3 regions of the Streptomyces sp. NPDC056479 genome follow, and region 2 is predicted to be linked to each of the others. Evidence: riboswitches for the same ligand, from Rfam matches in the RefSeq annotation. Region 2 holds a riboswitch; each other region holds the start of a gene.
What was found. A riboswitch is a leader RNA that binds a small molecule or an ion and turns the genes downstream of it on or off. The one in region 2 is predicted to bind thiamine pyrophosphate.

Region 1: it holds a riboswitch for thiamine pyrophosphate, as region 2 does, so the genes downstream of both, thiC (phosphomethylpyrimidine synthase ThiC) here and ACFQ6S_RS28270 (thiamine ABC transporter substrate binding subunit) in region 2, are expected to answer to the same signal.
Region 3: it holds a riboswitch for thiamine pyrophosphate, as region 2 does, so the genes downstream of both, thiO (glycine oxidase ThiO) here and ACFQ6S_RS28270 (thiamine ABC transporter substrate binding subunit) in region 2, are expected to answer to the same signal.

The regions. Positions count from the first base shown of each region.
Region 1 covers NZ_JBHTRZ010000005.1:230,028-234,218, reverse strand. Annotated here, with positions in the region: gene ACFQ6S_RS21340 (SsgA family sporulation/cell division regulator) at 1-134, shown strand, start outside; gene ACFQ6S_RS21335 (YibE/F family protein) at 439-1,977, opposite strand; TPP riboswitch at 2,319-2,508, shown strand; gene thiC (phosphomethylpyrimidine synthase ThiC) at 2,501-4,191, shown strand, end outside.
Region 2 covers NZ_JBHTRZ010000007.1:427,748-431,938, forward strand. Annotated here, with positions in the region: gene ACFQ6S_RS28260 (SDR family NAD(P)-dependent oxidoreductase) at 1-740, opposite strand, end outside; gene rlmN (23S rRNA (adenine(2503)-C(2))-methyltransferase RlmN) at 1,185-2,291, shown strand; TPP riboswitch at 2,323-2,430, shown strand; gene ACFQ6S_RS28270 (thiamine ABC transporter substrate binding subunit) at 2,514-3,599, shown strand; gene ACFQ6S_RS28275 (ABC transporter permease) at 3,575-4,191, shown strand, end outside.
Region 3 covers NZ_JBHTRZ010000008.1:465,785-469,975, reverse strand. Annotated here, with positions in the region: gene ACFQ6S_RS31150 (thiazole synthase) at 19-813, opposite strand; gene thiS (sulfur carrier protein ThiS) at 817-1,029, opposite strand; gene thiO (glycine oxidase ThiO) at 1,026-2,192, opposite strand; TPP riboswitch at 2,190-2,301, opposite strand; gene ACFQ6S_RS31135 (hypothetical protein) at 2,354-2,704, shown strand; gene ACFQ6S_RS31130 (NAD(P)/FAD-dependent oxidoreductase) at 2,737-3,954, shown strand; gene ACFQ6S_RS31125 (Rv2175c family DNA-binding protein) at 4,032-4,191, shown strand, end outside.

The sequences.
Region 1 (4,191 bases), on a different contig from region 2:
CGCCTCTTGTGGCCTTCCTCGACCGCACCGACAAGCTGGTGCCGCTCGGGCAGGAGGGCACGCTCGCCGACTTCGACGCCCATCTCGACGAGGCCCTGGATCGCATCCTGGCGGAGGAGCAGAGCGCCGGGTGAAGCGTTACGTCAGCGAGGGCGGCGTGGCGTAACGCTTCAGCGGGTGCGCAAGGGGCGCGTGCGGGCGCTTCCGCCCCGCCGGAAGTGCTTCACGCTCCGCCGGACGGGCGGAGTCGGCGACGCAGGACTCGGGCGGAGTCAGCGACGCAGACTCGGGCGGCCGTCAACCGGCTGCTCTGCTGTCAGCATCGGCTGTCCCCGTCGGGCTGTCATACGACGCCCTCGGCGGCCGGGAGGTCGACGGCCGGCGCATCTGCCGTCAACGCACTCTGCCGTGACCGCTTCCGCGGCACAGCTGACGCCCTCAGCGCTTACGCCGTCGTCCCCTACCGCCGCGGCCGGGAGCCGGCTGCGTGCCCGCCATGACTGGCTGGGTGCCCGTGGGCGCCGCCCCCTTCTCCGGCCGGTCTGCCGAGACCACCAGGGCCGCGAGAGCCGTGGTCACCGGAACCGAGGCGACCAGTCCGATGGAGCCGACCAGTGTGCGCACGATCTCCTCCGCGACCAGCTCACTGTTGGCGACCGTACCGACGCCGCTCTGCGCGATCGAGAAGAGCAGCAACAGCGGCAGCGCGGCGCCCGCGTAGGCGAGGACAAGCGTGTTGACGACGGACGCGATGTGGTCGCGGCCGATGCGGATGCCGGCCCGGTACAGCCCGCGCCAGCCCATCGTCGGGTTGGCCTCGTGCAGCTCCCAGACCGCGGAGGTCTGGGTAACCGTCACATCGTCGAGGACACCGAGCGAACCGATGATGATGCCGGCGAGCAGCAGACCGCTCATGTCGATCGACGGATACAGACCGTGGATGAGGCCGGTGTTGTCGTCGGTGTTGCCGGTGAGCGCGGCCCAGTCGATGAACACCGAGCCGAGGACACCGATCAGCAGCAGCGAGATCAGTGTGCCGAGCACCGCGACCGATGTCCGGGCCGAGAGGCCGTGGCACAGGAAGAGCGCGATCAGCATGATCGCGCTCGACCCCACCACCGCCACGACCAGTGGGTTCGAGCCCTGGAGGATCGCGGGCAGGATGAAGAAGTTGAGCAGCAGGAAGCTGATGGCCAGCGAGATCAGCGCCATGAGGCCCCGCAACCGGCCGACGACCACGACGGCGAGTGCGAAGATCCCGGCGAGCACCGACAGCGGAATGCGCCGGTTCACGTCGGTGACCGAGTACTGGAGGTCCTTGGGCGCGGAGGGCTCGTAGGCGACCACGACCTCCTGGCCCTCGTGCAACTGGCGCGACTGGTCGGGCTGGACGATCTCCGTGAAGGTACGGCCTTTGTCCTTGCCGGTGTCGACACGGATCGTCGCCTTCTTGCAGGTGCCGCTCTCCTGCTGCGCTGCGGAGGAACCCTCGGCGGTGGAGGTGTCGCCGGTCGGCGGCACGCCCGAGGCGCCCGCGTCCTTGCAGCTCAGCTCGACGACCTTGGTGACCGTGGCCTGCTGTGTCTGCCGGTCGAAGCCGACTCCGGTGCGCTCGTGCCCTGGGGCACCGCCCGGCCACAGCACCGCGAGACCGACCACCACCGCCGCGGCGAACGGGATCAGAACCGCCGCGATGACCTTGCGCAGATGCCGGGAGACGGGAGCCGCCGGACCGTGGGCGTGACTGTGCGAGTGCCCATGCCCATGTCCGTCATCGTCGCCACCGCCCCGCGGCCCGCCGGATCCGGGTCCGTGACCATGACCATCACCGGCATCGTGACCGGGCCGGTCACCCGGACCGGGCCCCTGCCCCGTCGAGCCGCCGGAGCCGGGACCGTAGCCGTGCCCGCCGGGGCCGCCGTGCCCGCCAGGGCCACGCTCGTACCCCCCGCCGACTCCGCCCCGCTGCTCCGGCATTCCTTCGGACCCGGGCCCGGGCCGGCTGCCGTGTTCGTGCCAGCCGCTGTTTCCAGCCGCCCGATCGTCTTGGCCACCCGCGGAACCACGGCCGTATCCGCCGTCGTATCTGCCTCCGGGAACCCCTGAACCCCGGCCGCCTGCCGGGCCGTTACCCCGTGCGGGACCGTTCCCGGGGCCGCTTCCGGGGCCGCTTCCGGGGCCGCTTCCGGCGCCCGAGCCGCGGGGCGGCTCGGGCGGTGGGTACGGAGGTTCATGCGTCGTGGTCACCGACCGATCATCGCAAGAACGGCCGGGGCCCCCTGTTCACCGCGCCCGAATTGACGCTAGCGTGGGACCACCTTTGTACACGCGGGAGCTCGGAGCACCGGGCTGAGAGGGCGCTGACCTCCGTCCCAGCGATGTTTCACATGAAACATCACCCATCGCGAGTGATGTTTCACACGAAACGTCGGCAGACGGATAACGCTGCGTCGACCGCCGAACCTGTTACCGGGTAATGCCGGCGTAGGGAGTAGGTCTCATGACCATCAAGGACGCGCGCACGCCTGCCTCCGTTCAGGACGAGAAGTCCCAGGAGGCCGGGAAGTCCATCGGCTGGCACAAGGCGTATGTCGAGGGTTCACGCCCCGATCTGCGGGTGCCGGTCCGCCAGGTGCACCTCACCAACGGGCAGTCGGTCACGCTGTACGACACATCGGGCCCGTACACCGATCCACTCACCGAGACCGACGTCCGCCGCGGACTGTCTCCGCTGCGGGAGAACTGGATCATCGCCCGCGGAGACACCGAGGACTACGCGGGTCGTCCCGTCCGTCCCGAGGACGACGGGATCAAGCACACCTCACCGCGTGGTGGCCTGCGCAACCTCGACGCGGTCTTCCCGGGACGACCGCGCCAGCCGCGTCGCGGCCGCGACGGCCAGGCCGTCACGCAGCTCGCCTATGCGCGCCGCGGCGAGATCACACCCGAGATGGAGTTCGTGGCCATCCGGGAGAACGTTTCTCCCGAAGTGGTCCGCGAAGAGATCGCCGCGGGCCGTGCGGTTCTGCCCGCCAACGTCAATCACCCGGAGATCGAGCCGATGATCATCGGCAAGCGGTTCCTGGTGAAGGTCAACGCCAACATCGGCAACTCCGCGGTGACGTCCTCCATCGAGGAGGAGGTCGAGAAGATGACCTGGGCGACCCGTTGGGGCGCCGACACGGTCATGGATCTGTCGACCGGGCGCAACATCCACACCACCCGCGAGTGGGTGCTGCGCAACTCCCCCGTCCCGATCGGCACGGTGCCGCTCTACCAGGCCCTGGAGAAGGTCGACGGCAGGGCCGAGGAACTGACCTGGGAGATCTACAAGGACACGGTCATCGAGCAGGCCGAGCAGGGCGTGGACTACATGACCGTCCACGCGGGCGTCCGCCTGCCGTACGTACCGCTCACCGCGAACCGCAAGACCGGCATCGTCTCGCGCGGCGGCTCGATCATGGCGGCGTGGTGCCTGGCGCACCACAAGGAGTCGTTCCTGTACGAGAACTTCGAGGAGCTCTGCGAGATCCTCGCCGCGTACGACGTCACCTACTCGCTGGGCGACGGCCTGCGGCCCGGCTCGATCGCGGACGCCAACGACGAGGCGCAGTTCGCTGAACTCCGGACTCTCGGGGAACTCAACCAGATCGCCAAGCGTTTCAACGTACAGACCATGATCGAGGGCCCGGGCCACGTCCCGATGCACAAGATCAAGGAGAACATCGACCTTCAGCAGGAGATCTGCGATGAAGCTCCGTTCTATACGCTCGGCCCGCTGACCACGGACGTCGCGCCGGCGTACGACCACATCACCTCGGGTATCGGTGCCGCCATGATCGCCTGGTGGGGCACGGCGATGCTCTGCTACGTCACGCCCAAGGAGCACCTGGGCCTGCCCAACCGTGACGACGTCAAGACCGGCGTCATCACCTACAAGATCGCTGCCCACGCGGCGGACCTCGCCAAGGGGCACCCCGGTGCGCAGGACTGGGACGACGCGCTGTCCGACGCTCGCTTCGAGTTCCGGTGGGAGGACCAGTTCAACCTCGCCCTGGACCCGGACACGGCACGGGAGTTCCACGACGAGACGCTTCCGGCCGAACCCGCCAAGACGGCTCACTTCTGCTCGATGTGCGGGCCGAAGTTCTGCTCGATGAAGATCTCCCAGGACATCCGCCGCCAACACGG
Region 2 (4,191 bases):
TGGCGGGCCTGGTCGTAGGACTCCCACTGGCCATACTCGGGCAGCGAGGGGATGGTGACCAGTTCGCCCGCCTCGAGTCCGGCGAGTCCGGCCCGGGCGGCATCCTGCGGGGACATCACCGTCGCCTTCGAGAGCTGGTCGAGCTCGATGCCCGAACCGCTCCAGAGCGCGGTCTCCAGCGCCCCCGGCAGCACGACCTGCACCCGCACCGCCGAGTCCGCGAACTCCTGGGCCAGCCCCTGGGTGAAAGCCAGCGCATAGGCCTTGGTGCCGCTGTACGCGGCACCCACCGGGAGAATGTTGAGCGCGAGCACAGAGGAGATGTTGACGATCGTGCCCGCGCCGCGGCCGGCGAATGCCTTCGCCGCGGCGGCCGCGATCCGGGTGAACGAGATCAGATTGAGCGCGATCAGCCCCTCGAGCCGATCCGGGTCGGCCTTCGAGAGCGGGCCGAACAGCGCCATGCCGGCGTTGTTGACCAAGGTGTCGATCGACGCGTCGCCGGCCAGGCGCTCCTCGACCGAACCGATCCCCTCGGCGGTCGCCAGGTCCGCGCTCAGAGTGAAAACCTTCCGTCCCGACCGCTCGGCCAGCTCCGCGGCGGCCTCCTCCAGCCTCGCCTCGTCTCGCGCGACCAGGATGATGTCGTGTCCCCGTGCGGCCAGTTCCTCGGCGTAGGCCGCGCCCAGGCCCGCGGTCGCGCCGGTGATCAGTGCAGTTCCGGCGGTGGTGGTGGACATGGCTGGACCTCTCCTCGTACTCGGCGCGGGGTCGCACCGTCTGGGCGGTGGTGACCTTCTGTTGCAACCAACTTTGTTACGTCATGGTGGGCGTGTCAAACGCTGGGCCCGGCGACCGGCAACAGCTCCGAACCATCCATGTGCCAGATGCGCTCCGGAGTGGACGGTCAGTCACAGTCAACGGACGCGACCTTCGTGACCCGGCGGGCGACGGGCAGCAAGGGCAATCCTCGTACCCGGCGCCCGTGGCGCCGGGCATGTTCCAGTGATTCCGAAGCTCAGGGCTGGTAAGGCAGCGGGATCTCGTGGGCGACCGCTCAGCCGTCTGGGCCGTCCCTGGGCCGTGCGAAGCCGACCAACGCTGACAGTCGGCACCCACAGGTGACCACCCCCACCCCGTTCTGGCCTGGGCCCCCAGAGTTGATCTGCCACACTGGAAGGGTTATGCCTGCACCCGGAGAACTCACATTCGTCGCCCCCCGCGGAGCCAAGAAGCCCCCGCGGCACCTTGCTGATCTCACGCCCGGTGAGCGCAAGGACGTTGTCGCTGCGGTCGGGGAGAAGCCCTTTCGTGCCAAGCAGCTGTCGCAGCACTACTTCGCGCGGTACACGCACGACCCGGAGCACTGGACCGACATCCCGGCCGGGTCGCGTGCCAAGCTGCGGGAGGAGTTGTTCCCGGAGCTCATGACCGTCGTACGGCATCTGTCGACGGATCAGGGGGACACCCGCAAGACGCTGTGGCGGCTGTTCGACGGGACGCTCGTCGAGTCGGTGCTGATGCGGTATCCGGACCGGGTGACCATGTGCATCAGTTCGCAGGCCGGGTGTGGGATGAACTGTCCCTTCTGTGCCACCGGGCAGGCGGGGCTGGACCGGAATCTGTCCACCGCCGAGATCGTGCACCAGATCGTGGACGGGATGCGGGCGCTCCGGGACGGGGACGTGCCCGGTGGGCCGGCCCGGCTTTCCAACATCGTCTTCATGGGGATGGGCGAGCCGCTCGCCAACTACAACCGGGTCGTGGGGGCCATTCGGCGGCTCACCGACCCCGAGCCGGACGGGCTCGGGCTGTCCCAGCGTGGGATCACCGTCTCGACCGTCGGTCTCGTCCCGGCGATCAACCGGTTCGCCGACGAGGGCTTCAAGTGCCGGCTCGCGATCTCGCTGCACGCGCCCGACGACGAGCTGCGTGACACCCTCGTCCCCGTGAACACGCGGTGGAAGGTGCGCGAGGTCCTGGACGCCGGGTTCGAGTACGTCGAGAAGAGCGGCCGTCGGCTGTCCATCGAGTACGCCCTCATCCGGGACATCAACGACCAGGCCTGGCGCGGTGACCGGCTCGGGCGGCTGCTCAAGGGCAAGCCCGTGCATGTGAACCTGATTCCGCTGAACCCGACCCCGGGCTCGAAGTGGACCGCCTCCCGGCCCGAGGACGAGAAGGCGTTCGTCGAGGCCATCGCGGCCCATGGTGTGCCGGTGACGGTTCGGGACACCCGTGGTCAGGAGATCGACGGGGCCTGCGGTCAGCTCGCGGCCACCGAGCGGTAATCTGGGCGCGTACACCCGTACGTACATCTTCATATTCCGACAGGGGAGCGCCACAGCGCTGAGAGTGCGGCAATCGGGCCGCAGACCCTCTGAACCTCGCCCAGGTCATTCTGGGTAGGAAGTTCGGTCATCACTCAAGCTGTTGCGCCCTGCCCAGGAGCCGAAGAAGAGGGCTTCTCGGCAGGGCCGCGTCTCTTCCTGGTCAACCCCAGGAGGAATCTGGTGAGCATCACCAAGAAGGCCACGGTCTTCGCCGTCGGGCTCGGCCTCGTCACGCTGTCCGCGTGCGGGTCGTCCGACTCGGGGACCGACAACCCCGAGTCCAAGAGCAAGACCGTGACCCTCGTCAGCCACAACTCGTGGGCCGTCTCCAAGGGCGTCCTCGCCGCGTTCGAGAAGCAGTCCGGCTACAAGGTCAAGGTCCTGGAGGACGGCGACGCCGGGCAGGCCGTCAACAAGGCCATCCTCACCAAGGACAACCCGCAGGGCGACGTCTTCTTCGGCGTCGACAACACCCTGCTCTCCCGCGCGCTCGACAACGGGCTGTTCCAGTCCTATGAGCCCAAGGGCTCCGACCTGATCCTGCCCGAGTACCGGGTCGACCAGGACAAGCACCGGGTCACTCCCGTCGACACCGGCGACATCTGCGTCAACTACGACAAGGCGTACTTCAGCGAGCACAAGCTGGCCCCGCCGACGACGTACGACGACCTGATCAAGCCCGAATACAAGAACCTCCTCGTCACCGAGAACGCCTCCACCTCCTCGCCGGGGCTGGGATTCCTCCTCGGGACCTCCGCCCGGTACGGCGACGACGGCTGGCAGGACTACTGGAAGAAGCTCAAGGCCAACGGCGTGAAGGTCGTCGACGGCTGGGAGCAGGCCTACAACGAGGAGTTCTCCGGTTCCGCCGGCGGCAAGCAGGCCAAGGCCGACCGGCCGCTCGTCGTGTCGTACGCCTCCTCCCCGCCCGCCGAGGTGATCTACGCCGACCCGAAGCCGACCACCGCGCCGACCGGTGTCGCGACCGGCACCTGCTTCCGGCAGGTCGAGTACGCCGGGCTGCTCGCAGGCGCCAAGAACACCGAGGGCGGCAAGGCGCTCCTCGACTTCCTGCTCACCAAGACCTTCCAGGACGACATGCCGCTGAACATGTTCGTCTACCCGGTGCTCAAGGCCGCCCAGGTCCCGCCGGAGTTCGTGAAGTACGGCCCGCAGGCCGAGAACCCCGAGACCATGGACCCGGCGAAGATCGCCGACAACCGTGACGACTGGGTCAAGTCGTGGACCTCGCTCGTACTGAAGTAGCGGCCCCGCGGAAGAAGGGCGCGGCGGCGGTGCGGCTCGGTCTCATCGCCGTCCCCGTCGCGTTCTTCGGGGTGTTCTTCGCCTACCCGGTCGCCGCGATCCTCGCGCGCGGTCTGAAGGTCGAGGGGGTGTGGCAGTTCGGGCGGCTGTGGGACGTGCTCGGGGAGTCCGACATCCGGCACGTCCTGTGGTTCACCACCTGGCAGGCGCTCGCCTCCACCGCGCTGACCCTGCTGATCGCGCTGCCGGGCGCCTATGTCTTCGCCCGCTTCGACTTCCCCGGCAAGCAGATCCTGCGGGCCGTGGTGACCGTCCCCTTCGTGCTGCCGACGGTCGTCGTCGGTACGGCGTTCCTCGCGCTCGTCGGCCGCGGCGGACTCCTCGACGAGCTGTGGGGCGTACGGCTCGACACCACCGTGTGGGCCATCCTGCTCGCGCATGTCTTCTTCAACTACGCCGTCGTCGTACGCACGGTGGGAGGGCTCTGGGCGCAGCTCGACCCGCGCCAGGAGGAGGCCGCGCGGATGCTCGGGGCCTCGCCCCTGAAAGCCTGGCGGCAGGTCACCCTGCCGGCGCTCGGGCCCGCCGTGGC
Region 3 (4,191 bases), on a different contig from region 2:
CCTTCGTCGAACATACGTTCAGAATGCGGGCCGCTCCGGATCCAGCCGCGCCAGGCCCTCCGCCGGAGACGACGCCTCCGCGAAGTGCCGCCGCGGGATCCGCCCTGCCCGATACGCCAGCCGCCCCGCCTCCACCGCGTGCCGCATCGCGTCGGCCATCAGCACCGGCTCCTGCGCCCGCGTCACCGCCGAGGCGAGCATCACGCCCGCGCACCCCAGCTCCATCGCGAGCGCCGCGTCCGACGCCGTACCGGCACCCGCGTCCAGAATCACCGGCACGCGCGCGTGCTCCACGATCAGCTGGAAGTTGTGCGGATTGCGGATGCCGAGCCCCGACCCGATGGGCGAGCCCAGCGGCATGATCGCCGCACAGCCGACGTCCTCCAGCTTCCGCGCCAGCACGGGGTCGTCATTGGTGTACGGCAGCACCGTGAAACCGTCGTCCACCAGTGTCTCGGCGGCGTCCAGCAGCTCGATCGGATCCGGCAGCAGCGTCCGCTCGTCGGCGATGACCTCCAGCTTGATCAGCTCGCTGCCGAGCGCCTCGCGCGCGAGACGGGCCGTCAGTACGGCCTCACCCGCCGTGAAGCACCCCGCGGTGTTCGGCAGCACCCGGATCCCGAGCTTCTCCAGCACGGACAGCACCGAACCGTGCACCGACGGGTTCACCCGCCGCATCGCGACCGTCGTCAGCTCGGTCCCGGACGTCACCAGCGCCCGCTCCAGCACCTCCAGGCTGGGCGCCCCGCCCGTGCCCATGATCAGTCGGGACGTGAAGGACGTACCGCCGATGACAAAGGGATCGTCGGCCATGGGTCAGCCTCCTTGGACGGCGGTGAGGACCTCTACGCGATCGCCCTCGGAGAGGGGCGTCGAGGGCCACTGCGCGCGCGGGACGACGGTTTCGTTGAGGGCGGCCGCCACTCCGGAGGGCGCCGCGGTGAAGGACAGTACGAGCGTGTCGAGAGCCGTGCCCGGCTCGATCTGCCGACGCTCGCCGTTGACCGAGATGGTGACCGGGATGCTCATACGGGCTGCTCCGTGAGTGCGGCGGGACTGAAGCGCCTGGGCGTGAACGGACGGGCCTCGTCCGGGAGTTCACCGGTAGCCAGGACGTGCGCCATGGCGTCCCCGGTGACGGGCGTGAGCAGCACGCCGTTGCGGTAGTGCCCGGTCGCCAGCGACAGGCCCGCCAGCTCGGTCGGCCCGAGCAGCGGCGCGTTGTCGGGGGAGCCCGGGCGCAGGCCGGCCCGCGTCTCGGTGAGCGGCAGTTCCGTGATGCCCGGCACCAGCTCATGGGCGTCGCGCAGCAGTTCGTAGACGCCGCCCGCGGTCACCGTCGTGTCCCAGCCCAGCTCCTCGCTCGTCGCCCCGACGACCAGCTCCCCGCTCTCGCGCGGCACCAGATACACCTGGCTGCCGCGCACCACGGCCCGCACGGTCCGGCTCAGGAACGGCGCGTACCGCTTCGGCACCGTCAGCCGCAGCACCTGCCCCTTCACGGGCCGCACCGGCGGCAGTACGTCGTCCGGGACGCCCGCGAACTGCCCGCTGAGGCTGCCACCCGCGAGGACCACCTGGTCCGCGCCCAGCCCGGTGCCGTCCGTCGTGGTGACACCGGCCGCCCGGTCCCCTGCGACGTCGAGGCGCTCGGCCCAGGTGCGGTGGAAGAGCACGCCGGCCCGCTCGCACGCCACCACCAGGGCTCCCGCCAGCCGCCGCGGGTCGATCTGGTGGTCGCCGTCGACCCGCAGCCCGCCGCGCACCCCGGGCGCGAGCATCGGCTCCAGTCGCCGGCACTCCCGCCCCGACAGCCACTCGGAGTCCAGCCCCGACTGGCGCTGCAGGGCGTGCAGTTCGCGCAGATGCGTGCGGTCGTCGGCGTCCAGCGCCACGGCGAGCGTGCCGCACCGGCGGTAGCCGAGGTCGTGGCCGGTGAGGTCGGTGAGTTCGGCCGCGAAGTCAGGGTAGCGGCGGGCCGAGGCGAGGTTCAGGCCCAGCAGGGTCTGCTCGCCGTAGTGCAGTTCCGTGACGGCGGCCAGCATTCCCGCGGCCACCCGGGCGGCGCCGCCACCCGGCTCGGGGTCCACGACGGCCGTCGTGAACCCGCGCTGCGCGGCCCGCCACGCCGTGACCAGGCCGATGATTCCGCCCCCGATGACGAGGACGTCTGAAGTTCGCGTACGCGACATGGGCGTCCAGCCCCTCCCTTCGCCGGCATGACCCGGATCAGGTTCGTACGGTCGGAGGCCGCCAGCCTCCCTCTCAGCCCGGTGCGTCCGGGCTCCCGCGAGTGCTCTACGTTGGCCACCCTAGCCCGCCCCCGCACCTCTCAGTAAGGGAGCCCGTGTCCATGGCCCGCTCGCTCGACGGTCTCGTCCTCGCCCCCGTCGCGGACCAAGCCCCAGGTCAGGTGGGTACCCGCACCCGGTTCACGTACCACGAGAAGGACGGCGAGATCTGGGCCGAGTACGCGGGCGGGGACGTCGTACGCGGGCACCTGGTGGGCACCCGGGAAGGCGACCGGCTGGACTTCCGGTACGTCCAGCTGAAGCGGGACGGGACGACGTCGTCGGGGCACTGTGAGTCCACGGTGGCCGAGCTCGCCGACGGGCGGGTGCGGCTGGAGGAGAGCTGGGAGTGGGAGTCGCAGGCGGGCCGCGGCACCAGCGTTGTGGAGCAGGTCACTGAGCACGACTCCTGACTGACGAATTGTCAGTTGTCTATGGTGATCAGGTGAGCGAGCAGACGACGCAGTCGCAGCGGTCAGTGGTCGTCGCCGGCGCCGGCATGGCCGGAGTGCAGACGGCGGTCGCCCTGCGGGAACAGGGCTTCACCGGCACCGTCACCCTGATCGGCGCCGAGCCCCACCAGCCGTACGACCGGCCGCCCCTGTCCAAGGCCGTACTGCTCGGCAAGGCCGAGGGTTCCGCCTTCGACATCGACTTCGACGCGCTCGGCGTCGACCTGCGGCTGGGGCGCGAGGTGCAGGGCGTGCGCACCGCCGACCACGAACTGGACACCGAGGCCGGGCCCGTCCCGTACGACGTCCTCGTGCTCGCCACCGGCGCCGAACCGATCCGGCTGCCGGGCGCGGAGGGCGTACCCGGCGTGCATCTGCTGCGCACCCTGGACGACGCCGAGCGGCTGCGGCCGGTGCTCGCCCGGCAGCACGAGATCGTGGTCGTGGGGGCCGGCTGGATCGGTGCGGAGTTCGCCACGGCCGCGCGTGAGGCGGGCTGCGCGGTGACGGTCGTGGAGGCCGCCGACCGGCCGCTGGCGGGTGCGCTGCCCGCCGAGGTGGCCGCGCCGATGACCGCCTGGTACGAGGACAGCGGGACGGTGCTGCGCACGCACGCGCGCGTGGCGCGCGTCGAGCCCGGCGCGGTGATCCTCGACGACGGCTCGCGGCTGCCCGCGGGCGCCGTCGTGGTCGGCATCGGGGCCCGCCCCGCCACCGCCTGGCTGGCCGGCTCGGGCATCGAGCTCGGCGCGTACGGCGAGGTCGTCGCCGACGACCGGCTGCGCACGTCCGTGCCGGACGTCTACGCGGTCGGCGACTGCGCGTCCTTCCCCTCCGGGCGCTACGGCGAGCGGCTGCTGGTCCACCACTGGGACAACGCCCTCCAGGGCCCGCGCACGGTCGCCGCGAACATCCTCGGCGAGACCTCCGCCGTCTACGACCCGGTGCCGTACTTCTGGTCCGAGCAGTTCGGCCGCTTCGTCCAGTACGCCGGCCACCACGCCGCCGCCGACACCACCCTCTGGCGCGGCGACCCGTCGGGCCCGGCATGGACCGTCTGCTGGCTGCGGGGCGACCGCCTCGTCGCCCTTCTGGCGGTGGGCCGGCCGAGGGACCTCGCGCAGGGGCGACGGCTGATCGAGTCGGGCACGCCCATGAACGCACAGCTGCTGACGGACCCGGCGAGGCCGCTGAAGGGGGCGACGGCGTAGCGCGTTGAGGCGACAGCCCCTCCCTGGTGGACCGGCCTGACTTCCGACTGTCAGTGGCAGATGGCAGGCTTGTTTCCGTGACCGAGATTGACGCAAAGATCGATGCTCTCGTCCCCGCCTGGCTCACCCTGCCCGACATCGCCGAACAGTTCGATGTCGAGGTGACCCGCGTCCGGCAGTTGGTCAAGGAGGGCCAGCTCATCGCCGTACGCCGTGGTGAGAACCGCGCGCTGCACG